3 linked regions of the Spirosoma rhododendri genome follow. The protein of the gene in region 3 binds, or shares a complex with, the protein of the main gene of each other region. Links are inferred from orthologs where the notes say so. Each region holds a gene or a part of one and is shown on either strand. Other genes may lie near its edges.

Evidence for each region.
Region 1: the proteins of HH216_RS18960 (region 3) and HH216_RS08275 are in contact, whole or in part, in a cryo-EM structure (PDB 8GIZ), measured with the Escherichia coli proteins. The link is inferred for Spirosoma rhododendri from one-to-one orthologs.
Region 2: the proteins of HH216_RS18960 (region 3) and dnaN are in contact, whole or in part, in a cryo-EM structure (PDB 8GIZ), measured with the Escherichia coli proteins. The link is inferred for Spirosoma rhododendri from one-to-one orthologs.

What each region holds. Positions count from the first base shown.
Region 1 is NZ_CP051677.1:1,990,815-1,993,952, reverse strand. What follows is about bases 329-3,138. They hold HH216_RS08275 (DNA polymerase III subunit), read left to right. Parts: upstream 329-1,074; coding sequence 1,075-2,202; downstream 2,203-3,138. Other genes in these bases: rimK (30S ribosomal protein S6--L-glutamate ligase), read left to right, coding at 2,852-3,138; HH216_RS08270 (ATP-dependent zinc protease family protein), read left to right, coding at 2,332-2,787; HH216_RS08280 (putative sugar nucleotidyl transferase), read left to right, coding at 329-976. Outside these bases: more of HH216_RS08280, read left to right, coding at 1-328. UniProt on the Escherichia coli protein: Part of the beta sliding clamp loading complex, which hydrolyzes ATP to load the beta clamp onto primed DNA to form the DNA replication pre-initiation complex.
Region 2 is NZ_CP051677.1:1,659,447-1,662,655, forward strand. What follows is about bases 1-2,881. They hold dnaN (DNA polymerase III subunit beta), read right to left. Parts: upstream 2,071-2,881; coding sequence 931-2,070; downstream 1-930. Other genes in these bases: HH216_RS06755 (TCR/Tet family MFS transporter), read right to left, coding at 1-796; HH216_RS06765 (DUF2480 family protein), read left to right, coding at 2,261-2,770. In the rest of the region: HH216_RS06770 (M28 family peptidase), read left to right, coding at 2,885-3,209. UniProt on the Escherichia coli protein: Confers DNA tethering and processivity to DNA polymerases and other proteins. Acts as a clamp, forming a ring around DNA (a reaction catalyzed by the clamp-loading complex) which diffuses in an ATP-independent manner freely and bidirectionally along dsDNA.
Region 3 is NZ_CP051677.1:4,563,473-4,567,002, reverse strand. What follows is about bases 318-3,190. They hold HH216_RS18960 (DNA polymerase III subunit gamma/tau), read right to left. Parts: upstream 2,764-3,190; coding sequence 871-2,763; downstream 318-870. Other genes in these bases: HH216_RS18955 (Gfo/Idh/MocA family protein), read right to left, coding at 2,900-3,190; HH216_RS18965 (DoxX family protein), read left to right, coding at 318-869. Also shown: more of HH216_RS18965, read left to right, coding at 312-317; more of HH216_RS18955, read right to left, coding at 3,191-3,530. UniProt on the Escherichia coli protein: Part of the beta sliding clamp loading complex, which hydrolyzes ATP to load the beta clamp onto primed DNA to form the DNA replication pre-initiation complex.

The DNA.
Region 1 (3,138 bases), 2.6 Mb from region 3 along the record:
CCTTGTTGAAGCACTCGACACGCTGGCACCGGGCCACGGGCTGCGCGACAGCGACGGGCTGGTACTGGCCGTTCGGACGCCCCATAAACTGGTTCAGTCGCCGGAAACGACCGACTCGTATCAGTGGCAAACGTTCGCCGGGCCGCTGACCGTATTGCGGCATCTGTGGGATATTTTCGTGGAAAACGGCGATCAGATCCGCGCTGATTTCAGTCGCATAACCGAAGGGCGTCAGTCGGAGCCGATCACCGATGTGTTTACCCGCGTTTACGCGCCCGAAAACTTATTCGTCGAACCCGGTGCCACAATTCGGGCGGCTATTCTGAATGCGGAAGGTGGTCCCATTTACATCGGCAAAAACGCGACGATCAGCGAAGGCAGTATCGTGATTGGCCCGTTTTCGCTGGGCGAAGGCTCAACCGTAAACTGGGGCGGTAAGATGCGGGCCAACACCACAATTGGCCCATATTGCAAAGTAGGCGGGGAAATCGGCAACTCGGTATTCTTCGGCTACAGCAACAAAGGCCACGACGGTTTTCTGGGCAACTCGGTCATCGGCGAATGGTGTAATCTGGGTGCTAACGTCAACAATTCAAACCTGAAGAACGACTACAGCAACGTCAAGATTTACCACTACGGCACGCGTCAGCTGGAAGATACAGGCCGGGCCTTTTGTGGGCTGACCATGGGCGATTACACCAAGGCGGGCATCAGCACCATGTTCAACACGGGCACAGTGGTGGGCGTCAGCGTCAACGTTTTTGGTGGCGGTTTTCAGTACAAACACATTCCATCGTTCTCGTGGGGTGGTGCCGCCGACGGTTTCGCTACCTACCGAATTGACAAGGCGCTACAAGTCGCGGCCGAAGCGTTTGGTCGGCGGAATCGCCCGTTCGATGAGGTCGAAAAAAACATTTTGCGGGCTATCTTTGACCAAAGCCACAGCCTTCCCCCCGAACCGTTGTTTTCTTTCTAGTTTTAGGTTTAACGTTTGATGTTTAAGGTTTTTCCGGGTGCCTTTTCCCGCCTAAACCTTACACGCTGGCCATCAAACGTTGAACCAGCGAAGCAATCATGCAATTCTCCGACATTGTAGGGCAGGACGCCGTCCGGCAACTGCTGGTGCGGGCGGTGCAGACAAACCATCTGGCCCACGCGCTCCTGTTCGACGGCCCAACCGGTGGTGCCAATTTAGCCCTGGCGCTAGCCCTGGCGCAGTACGTCAACTGCGAAGACAAGCAGGGGTCTGGTACGCCGACGGCTGATTCGTGCGGACGGTGTGCGTCCTGCGTGAAAATTCAGAAGCTCGTTCATCCCGACCTACACCTTGTATTTCCGGTGGCGAACCTGAGCAAAGGCAAAACGTCGGAAGCGTACCTGACCGACTTCCGCAAGTTCCTGCTCACGCAACCCTACCGCACCCTGCCCGACTGGCTCGAAACGATCGGTGCCGACAATAAGCAGGGCAACATTTCGGCCGAAGAAGCGCGCTCGATCTTGCAGAAACTATCGCTGAAAGCCTACGAGGGGCCGTACAAGATCATGCTGATCTGGCTACCGGAACTGATGAACACCACATCGGCCAATGCGCTGCTGAAGGTGCTCGAAGAACCGCCCGCACAAACGCTTTTTCTGCTCGTGACCAATCAGCCCGACAAGCTGCTCATCACGATTCTGTCGCGTACGCAGCGGGTGGGTGTTCCGGCCTTTTCGGATGACGATGTAGCCACACACCTTCGGCAACACCTCAACCTCGACGAAACCACCGCCCGCCGTGTCGCTTATCTGGCCGACGGCAATATGGCCGAAGCCCTGCACCTGAGTACGCAGGAAGGTACCGACAGCGAACACGCCTGGTTTGCCGAATGGATGCGCGACTGCTACCGGCAGGATCTGGCCAAGCTGGTCAAACAGGCCGATCAGTTCGACGGATTCAGCAAAGAAAAACAGAAAGGGTTGTTCGACTACAGCATCCGCCTGTGCCGCGACCTGTTTCTGTGGCAACAGGGGGCGGGGGCCCTGCTGCGCCTGCCCGACGACGAGATGTCGTTCGTCAAGAATTTCGCCAAAGTGCTAAATACCAGCCACATCGAGCGTATCGTTGCCGACCTCAACGAGGCCGCTTATCACCTCGAACGCAACGCCCGCGCCAAGATGGTTCTTCTCGACCTTTCGCTTACCTTCACCCGGATTATAAAGTGAGTTTCAGAGTTGTAAAGTTGTAGGGTTATAAAGTTGCGGTTCCCCGCCGGGACTACCGCATCCAATACCGGCGGCAACAACTCTATGACTATCCAACTCTAAAACTATCCAACTTTACAACGTCAAAAAATGGCCAAGCAGATCATCGGTATGACAGACCGGATTGATTTACCCGATCTTGGCCTGTTTGATGCGTACGCTAAAGTTGATACGGGTGCTTACACATCGGCGCTGCACTGCAAAGATGTGCGGCTGGTACGGACAAAAAACGGGCAGAAGCTACGATTCTGGCTTATCGGCGAAACCGGACAGGAGTCCCGGCCGTTTTACAGCAGTCAGTTCAGTCAGCGTATGATTCGCAACTCGTTTGGCGTATCAGAACTGCGCTACGTCATCAAAACACGCCTGAAACTGTTCGACCGCACGATCCGGGTTGAATTTACGCTGGCCGACCGCGAGCAAATGCGTTACCCGATCCTGCTGGGTCGTAAGATTCTGCGTAACCGATTCATCGTCGACGTGTCTCAAAAAGACCTTTCTTATCAGGCTAAACTCGGTCAGTCGCCGACACTGCCTAACCCATAGCAAAACGCTGTCCGATAGAACTACATGGCTCACCACCTGCTCACTTCCGACAACTGATCGCTGTATGCGCATTGCTATTTTATCAACAAATCCCGACCTGTATTCGACGCAGCGGCTGCTGACGGCAGTCAGGGAACGCAACCACGAAGGCGTCATTGTCAATCATCTCAACTGCCACGTCATGATCGAAGGGGGCCGCCCGACGGTGCTCCTCGACGGGCAGGAGCTTGACCAGTTCGACGCGATCATCCCCCGCATTGGTGCGTCGGTAACCGACTACGGTTGCGCCGTGGTCCGGCAGTTTGAGATGATGAAAGTCTTTACAACGGCCAAATCGCAGGCCATCATGCG
Region 2 (3,209 bases), 2.9 Mb from region 3 along the record:
CAGCGAACGACAGGCCGATGGCTGCCAGCGATAACCCAACCATTTTCTCATCCCATTTGAACTTCTCCATCGTGTAGAACGTCCAGGTGCCCTGCACGGCGAATCCGGCTATGTAAATGAGCACTAGCGACGCAACCAGCCCCAGGATGACCGGATAGCGCTTCAGGTTTAGCAACGAGCCGATCGGGTTGGCCCGCTTCCAGTTGAACGGTCGCCGGTTTTCGGGGGACAGCGATTCGGGCAGAACAAACAGACCGTAGACGAAATTGAGCAGGGTTAGGCCTGCCGATACGAAGAAAGGGACACGTGGGCCGTATTGCCCCAGAAAACCGCCAATGGCCGGCCCCAGAATAAACCCAACGCCGAATGCCGCACCGACCAGACCAAAGTTTTGAGCACGCTTCTCCGGCGTGCTGATGTCAGCGATGTACGCGTTTGCTGTTGTGAAGCTGGCCCCGGTAATCCCCGCCAGTATTCGCCCGATGAACAACCATTCAATCGTCGGCGCAAATCCCTGAAAGAGATAGTCGATACCAAAGCCAAACAGCGAGAAGAGTAGTACCGGCCGTCGCCCGTAGCGATCGCTTAACCCGCCGAGAACGGGCGAGAAGACAAATTGCATCAGTGCGTAGACGAAGCTCAGAAAACCACCATACTGGGCCGCCTGACTAATGTTGCCGCCGATGAGTTGCTCGATCAGCTTTGGAAAGATCGGGATGATGATGCCAATGCCCGTCACATCGAGCAATAGCGTAATGAAAATAAACGTCAGCGCCGGGGCAGTACGTTTAGGCATGAGGGAGGAGTTATGGAGTTGTAGAGTCGTAAAGTCGTAGGGTTGTAAAGTTGCTGGCGCGTCAGCCCATCCGGCGGTAGCTCCGTGCGTCAGCAACTTTACAACCCATACAACTTTACGACTCTACAACTTTTTTAAGCGTAGGTATTGAGCATTACTGGCATTACCAGCATCAGAATATCCTCGTTTTCGTCTTTATCAGCGGGAATCAGCAGACCGGCGCGGTTTGGAGCCGATAGTTCCAGCGAAATCATCCGGGCACTGATGTTGCTCAGCATTTCGGCCATCAACTTGGCGTTGAAACCGATCTCCATCGCGTCGCCGTCGTAGTCGCATAGCAGTTTTTCGTTGGCTTCGTTCGAGTAGTCGAGGTCTTCGGCCGAGATCGTCAGGGAGTTGGTCTTCAGCGACAGCCGAATCTGGTGCGTAGTCCGGTTGGCGTAGATCATAATCCGCTTCAGTGAGTTCAGCAGATCGGTCCGGCCGATGGTCATCACGTTCGGGTTGTTGGTCGGAATGGCGTTTTCGTAGTCGGGGAACCGCTCGTCGATCAGGCGGCAGATCAGCTGCGTTGGCCCAAACGTAAACGACGCGTTCGCCTGGCTGAACTCCGCCGTGACGGGAACGCCTTCCGGCAACGACGCCTTCAGCAACTGGAGTGCCTTGCGTGGAATAATGATCGAACTGGCCGATGGTGTGCCGAGATCAGTCCGGCGGTAGCGGATCAGGCGGTGCCCATCGGTAGCGACGAACGTTGTACTGTCGCTGCCGAGTTGCAGGTAAACCCCCGTCATGGCTGGGCGCAGGTCGTCGGTGCTGGTTGCAAAGACCGTGTTGTTGATGGCGCTCAGGAGCACATCCGAGGTCATCTCAACCGACTGGGTTTTCGTGACGGTCGGCAACTTGGGGAAGTCGATCGGGTTTTCGCCCGACAGTTTATACCGGCCGTTGTCAGTCAGGATTTCGGTGCCGAACGTGTCGGTGTCGATATTGATGGTAACCGGCTGTTCGGGCAGGCTGCGCAGCGTGTCGAGCAGTAGCTTGGCTGGAATGGCAATTGAACCGCTCTCGCTCGCGTCGACCGGAATCTGCGTGGTCATGGTCGTTTGCAGATCCGAGGCTGTAATCGTCAATGTGCCGCCCGCAGCATCCGGCCCGGCATCGATACGAAACAGGAAGTTTTCGAGGATCGGCACAATCGGGTTGGTTGCCACGACGCCGTTAATATTCTGGAGGTTCTTGAGCAGAACCGACGAGGAGACGATGAATTTCATAGGCCGACTGGTTGGCTTTTTTCTGGTAAATAAATAAGAACAAAAGTAACGAAAAAATCTGAGCCTGTGGTGCGCTGTCTGACCGAAAGAACCAATACGTTTATCTATACTGTTGACCTTAAAACGGGCTTTTTACCCAGCGGTAACTAGTTTTAGTTGCCTTCGTAATCAGTAGCTTATCAAAACGCATATGGAAACCGAAATCATAAACCGCGTAGCCAACAGCGGCCTTGTCTCGCTTGATCTGGAAGAGCTGTACCACCCCGGCGAACGGGTACTTTACGACCTGAAAGACAACCTGTACATGGGCATGATACTGCGTGAAAAAGACTTCCGGGCGTTTCTGAAAGAACACGACTGGAGTCAGTACACGGGCAAGAACGTCGCCATCACCTGCACAGAAGATGCGATCGTGCCAACCTGGGCGTATATGCTGTTGACGATTCAGCTTCAGCCTTACGCCAACACGGTCGTGTTCGGTACGCTGACCGATCTCGAAGAGAAACTGTACTTCGACGCGATCGCCCGCATCGACCCGGAGCAGTACCGCGATGCGCGTGTGGTGGTGAAAGGGTGTAGCAAGGTGCCCGTACCCGTGGCGGCTTATGTCGAGCTGACCCGCATCCTGAAACCCGTCGTGCAAAGCCTGCTCTTCGGCGAACCATGCAGCACCGTCCCCCTCTACAAACGACCGAAGTAAAGTTTTACAGTTGTAGAGTCGTAGGGTTATAAAGTTGCTGGGGCGTCAGTCCATCCGGCGTCAGCCAACTTTATAACTTTACGACTCTACAACTTTACAACTCAAAAACTCGAAATGAAGCATCTTCTCTCCGTCGCGCTGACTGCGCTGGTGCTGACTGGCGCATCCGCGCAGACGCCACCCGCCGGTAAAAAGCCGCGTACGAAAATTGGTACGACCGTTTTGCCGTTACCCGGTCGGCCCGAACTGGCGATTTCACAGGCCGAAATTGAGGCACAGATACGGTTTCTGGCTTCGGACGAACTGATGGGTCGGCGGACGGGTGAACCCGGTAATGCTGTCGCAGCGCGCTATATCGCTGAGCAATACCGGGCGATGGGCCTGAAACCAGCCGGCGATCAGGGCAATTATCTACAGCCGTTTTCGCTCGACAAAATTG
Region 3 (3,530 bases):
CAACATGACCGATGGCAGATTGCTGATAAAATCAGTAGTCGACTTCCAGATTCAACTCGCCCGGATTGCGGTCTGCGCCAACAACCGGCGCCCATGCTAAAGCATATTGCAAAAAAAACGCCTGATACGGCGGAGTGCAAAACGACCATCCGCAAAGCCAAAGCGCTTAAAACGGATACAAGCAGACAATCCGGCTCTGATTGTGCAAACGCTAATCGATTCTTCAACGCCAGGAGTCAATCTATTTTGAATTGATATGCGTTGGTATCTTCATATCTGAACTCGTAAACAGCGAACCTGCCATGAAGATAATGCACACAGTTTTAGATCGGTTTGATCGCTTCGATACCGCTATGAATAGCTGGATGGTTGCCAATAGCGTCGTTATTCTGCGGCTGAGTATGGGGCTGGTTTTTGTAGGGTTTGGTCTGCTGAAGTTTTTCCCCGGCTTGAGTCCAATCGAATCACTGGCTACCCGAACTACGGTTATTCTAACGCTCGGTATTTTCTCCGGTCATAATGCCATGGATTTTGTCGCGACGCTGGAATGTGTCATTGGTATCTGTTTCCTGACGGGCCGGTTCCTGCGGGTGGGCGTGTGGCTCATGCTGATACAAATGATTGGGGCTATGTCGCCCATTTTCCTGTTCTTCTCCGAGTTGTTTCCCGGTCCTGACCATACGCCCACACTGGCCGCGCAGTATATCCTGAAAGACATTATTCTGGTAGCTGCCGGTATGGTGATTGCTGCTACCTGGTCAGGCGCACGCATCACAATCGAACCCAAGAGCTTACGTCACTCGTTGCGGACACGTGTTCCGGCCGTGTATGGCACCCGGCGTTCCGCCGGGCACGTTATTGCGGCCTAGCTTAATAATCAACTTCCAGATTCAGGGCTTGTCGGAGCTCATGTAGGGCGGGGTTTTTATTGGCCATGAAGTTGTACTTGTCCTGCGAGCTGTAAATCATCTTCTTCGTTTCCTGCACCGTCACGGTGTGCTCCAGCTGAATCTGGCTGTTTTGCAGTTGCTCACGCAGATACATCATCAGTTCCGGCTTGATATCGGTCAGGTAGCCAACCTGAAGCGTGTTGTCCAGCGTCAGGCTGATCGTCGTGCCGTCGAGGACCAGTTGCCGGTTCAGCACGAGCTGCTCGGTGGCGGAGTCGTTTTGCTGGAGCCGTAGTTTGGTAAACGTTCGCCAGCAGGTTTGCAGGTCGTCGAAGTCGAACGGACGGTCGGGCCGGGCCGGGGCTAGTACCGCAACGACACTTGGTTCGCTGGTTGCCTGCACCGGGCTGGTGTTGAGCGACACCGTCGACCGGAGTCGGCTGCTGGCTGGCCGGGCCGGCATGGCGATCGGCTGCCGCATAGCCGTAGCAGGCTGCTGGGCTGGCGCAACCGGCGGTGCCACCGTCGACGCGCTGGCAACCGGCTGGGGAGCCGGTGACGGGGCGGACTGATAGCCGTTGACCGGCTCACTCGTGATTGGGTGCTGCGCCGTCAGGCCGTGGTCAGGCGATGGCTGTGGACTGTCGTTTTTTTTTTCAGCCCCGTCCGGCAGCGGTACGCCGTTGGGTACAGCGGCTTCCGTGATGACCGGGGCGGCAGGCGCATTGCTGCGGGTACCGCTGACGGGCTGCGCGGGGAGGGCGTCCCAGTCGAGCACGTTGCGCAGGTTCGCCAGTTTCATCAGCCACAGTTCCGTGTGCAGCCGCTGATCTTTGGCCTGCTTGTAGTTCATGTCGCACTGCCCGCCGAGACTCAGCGCCGACAGCAAAAACGACATGGGGGCCTGCATCGCCTGCTCAAGGTACTGCTTTCTGACGTTCTCCGTCACTTGCAGCAACTGCACCGTTGCAGCATCTTTGGCTACCAGCAGGTCGCGAAAATGGCGACATAGCCCCACGACAAACTGGTGCCCGTCGAAGCCTTTACGCAGAATCTCGTCGGTCGTCAACAGGCTCTGTACCAGGTTGCCGGCCAGCAGCTGTTCAGTCAGTTTGAAGTAATAGTCGTAGTCCAGAATGTGCAGGTTGTCCAGCACTTCCTTGTACCGAATTACCCGATCAGCGGCAAAGGTCACGTTCAGGTCGAACATCGACAGCGCATCGCGCAAACCCCCGTCGGCTTTCTGAGCAATCAGGGCCAGTGCCTCGGGCTCGGCCTCGATGTTTTCCGCTCCGGCGATCTTCGCCAGATGGCCCGCGATGTGCTGCGGCTGAATCCGGTTGAAGTCGAAGATCTGGCAACGCGACAGAATCGTGGGCAGAATCTTGTGCTTCTCCGTCGTGGCCAGAATGAAAATGGCGTAGCTGGGCGGTTCTTCCAGCGTCTTCAGAAACGCGTTGAAAGCCGCCGACGAGAGCATGTGCACCTCGTCAATAATGTAAATCTTGTACTTGCCCGACTGGGGTGGATAGCGTACCTGATCGATCAGGTTACGAATATCTTCGACCGAGTTGTTGGAGGCCGCGTCAAGCTCGTGAATGTTGAACGACGCGCTCTGGTTAAAGCTCACGCACGAGTCGCACTGATCGCAGGCTTCGCCGTCTTCCGTCAGGTTCTGGCAGTTGATGGTCTTGGCCAGAATCCGGGCGCAGGTGGTTTTGCCGACGCCACGGGGCCCGCAAAATAAAAACGCGGAGGCTAAGTGATTGGTCCTGATCGCGTTCTTCAGTGTGGTCGTAATATGCTCCTGCCCGACAACGGTGTCGAACGTAGCGGGGCGATACTTACGGGCCGAAACCACAAAATTTTCCATACTCAAAGATACCAGTTCCCGGCCAGACTTCAAACCGGCGATACCCGTCAAAACGCAGCGCTGCCGACCCGGCTTTGCCGGTTCAAACGAACGGCTAACCGGGTCGGCAGCGTGCTTGCAGGGCTATAACCAGAGCCTATTCGTCGGCGGGTGGAGTGCCCCGGAAGGCATCTTTTTTGTCGATTTTTGCCAGCTTGACAGGCTTGCCTTCCCGCGCCGACTGGTAAATAGCGTCCATAATCCGCTGATCCTGTAGACCCTCCTCGCCGGGCGTGAAAGGCGTTTTGTTGCCTGTCACACAGGTAGAAAAATGGTCCATTTCCGACATGAAGTGGTTTTTCTGGCCCATGTCGTGCTCGGTAATCAGGTTTTGTTTGCCCTGCGCCTGACTGGTCATCAGTTTCAGGCCCTGATACGGAAAGGCCGGGTCCATTTTGATCCAGCCTGTGTCGGCCAGCACCCGGTAACTTTTGTCGTCGTGGTGCCCGTAGCTGGTCGCGCAACTGGCCTGCACCCCGCTCGGAAATTTCATCAGCCAGTTGACCTGCTCTTCGACTTCGGTAAAGCGCGGATCGCCCGGTGTGCTGTGAATGAAAGCCGATACTTCGGTGGGTTCTTCGGCCAGCACAAAGCGGATGGTATTAAGGCAGTAAAGGCCCACGTCGGGCAACGAACCGCCCCCGGCCAGCGCCTTGTTAAACCGCCAGTGCTTGGGGTTGTCGGAGTTCTGCCCGTTGTTGGCAATGATCGATTTTACCTTACCAAAC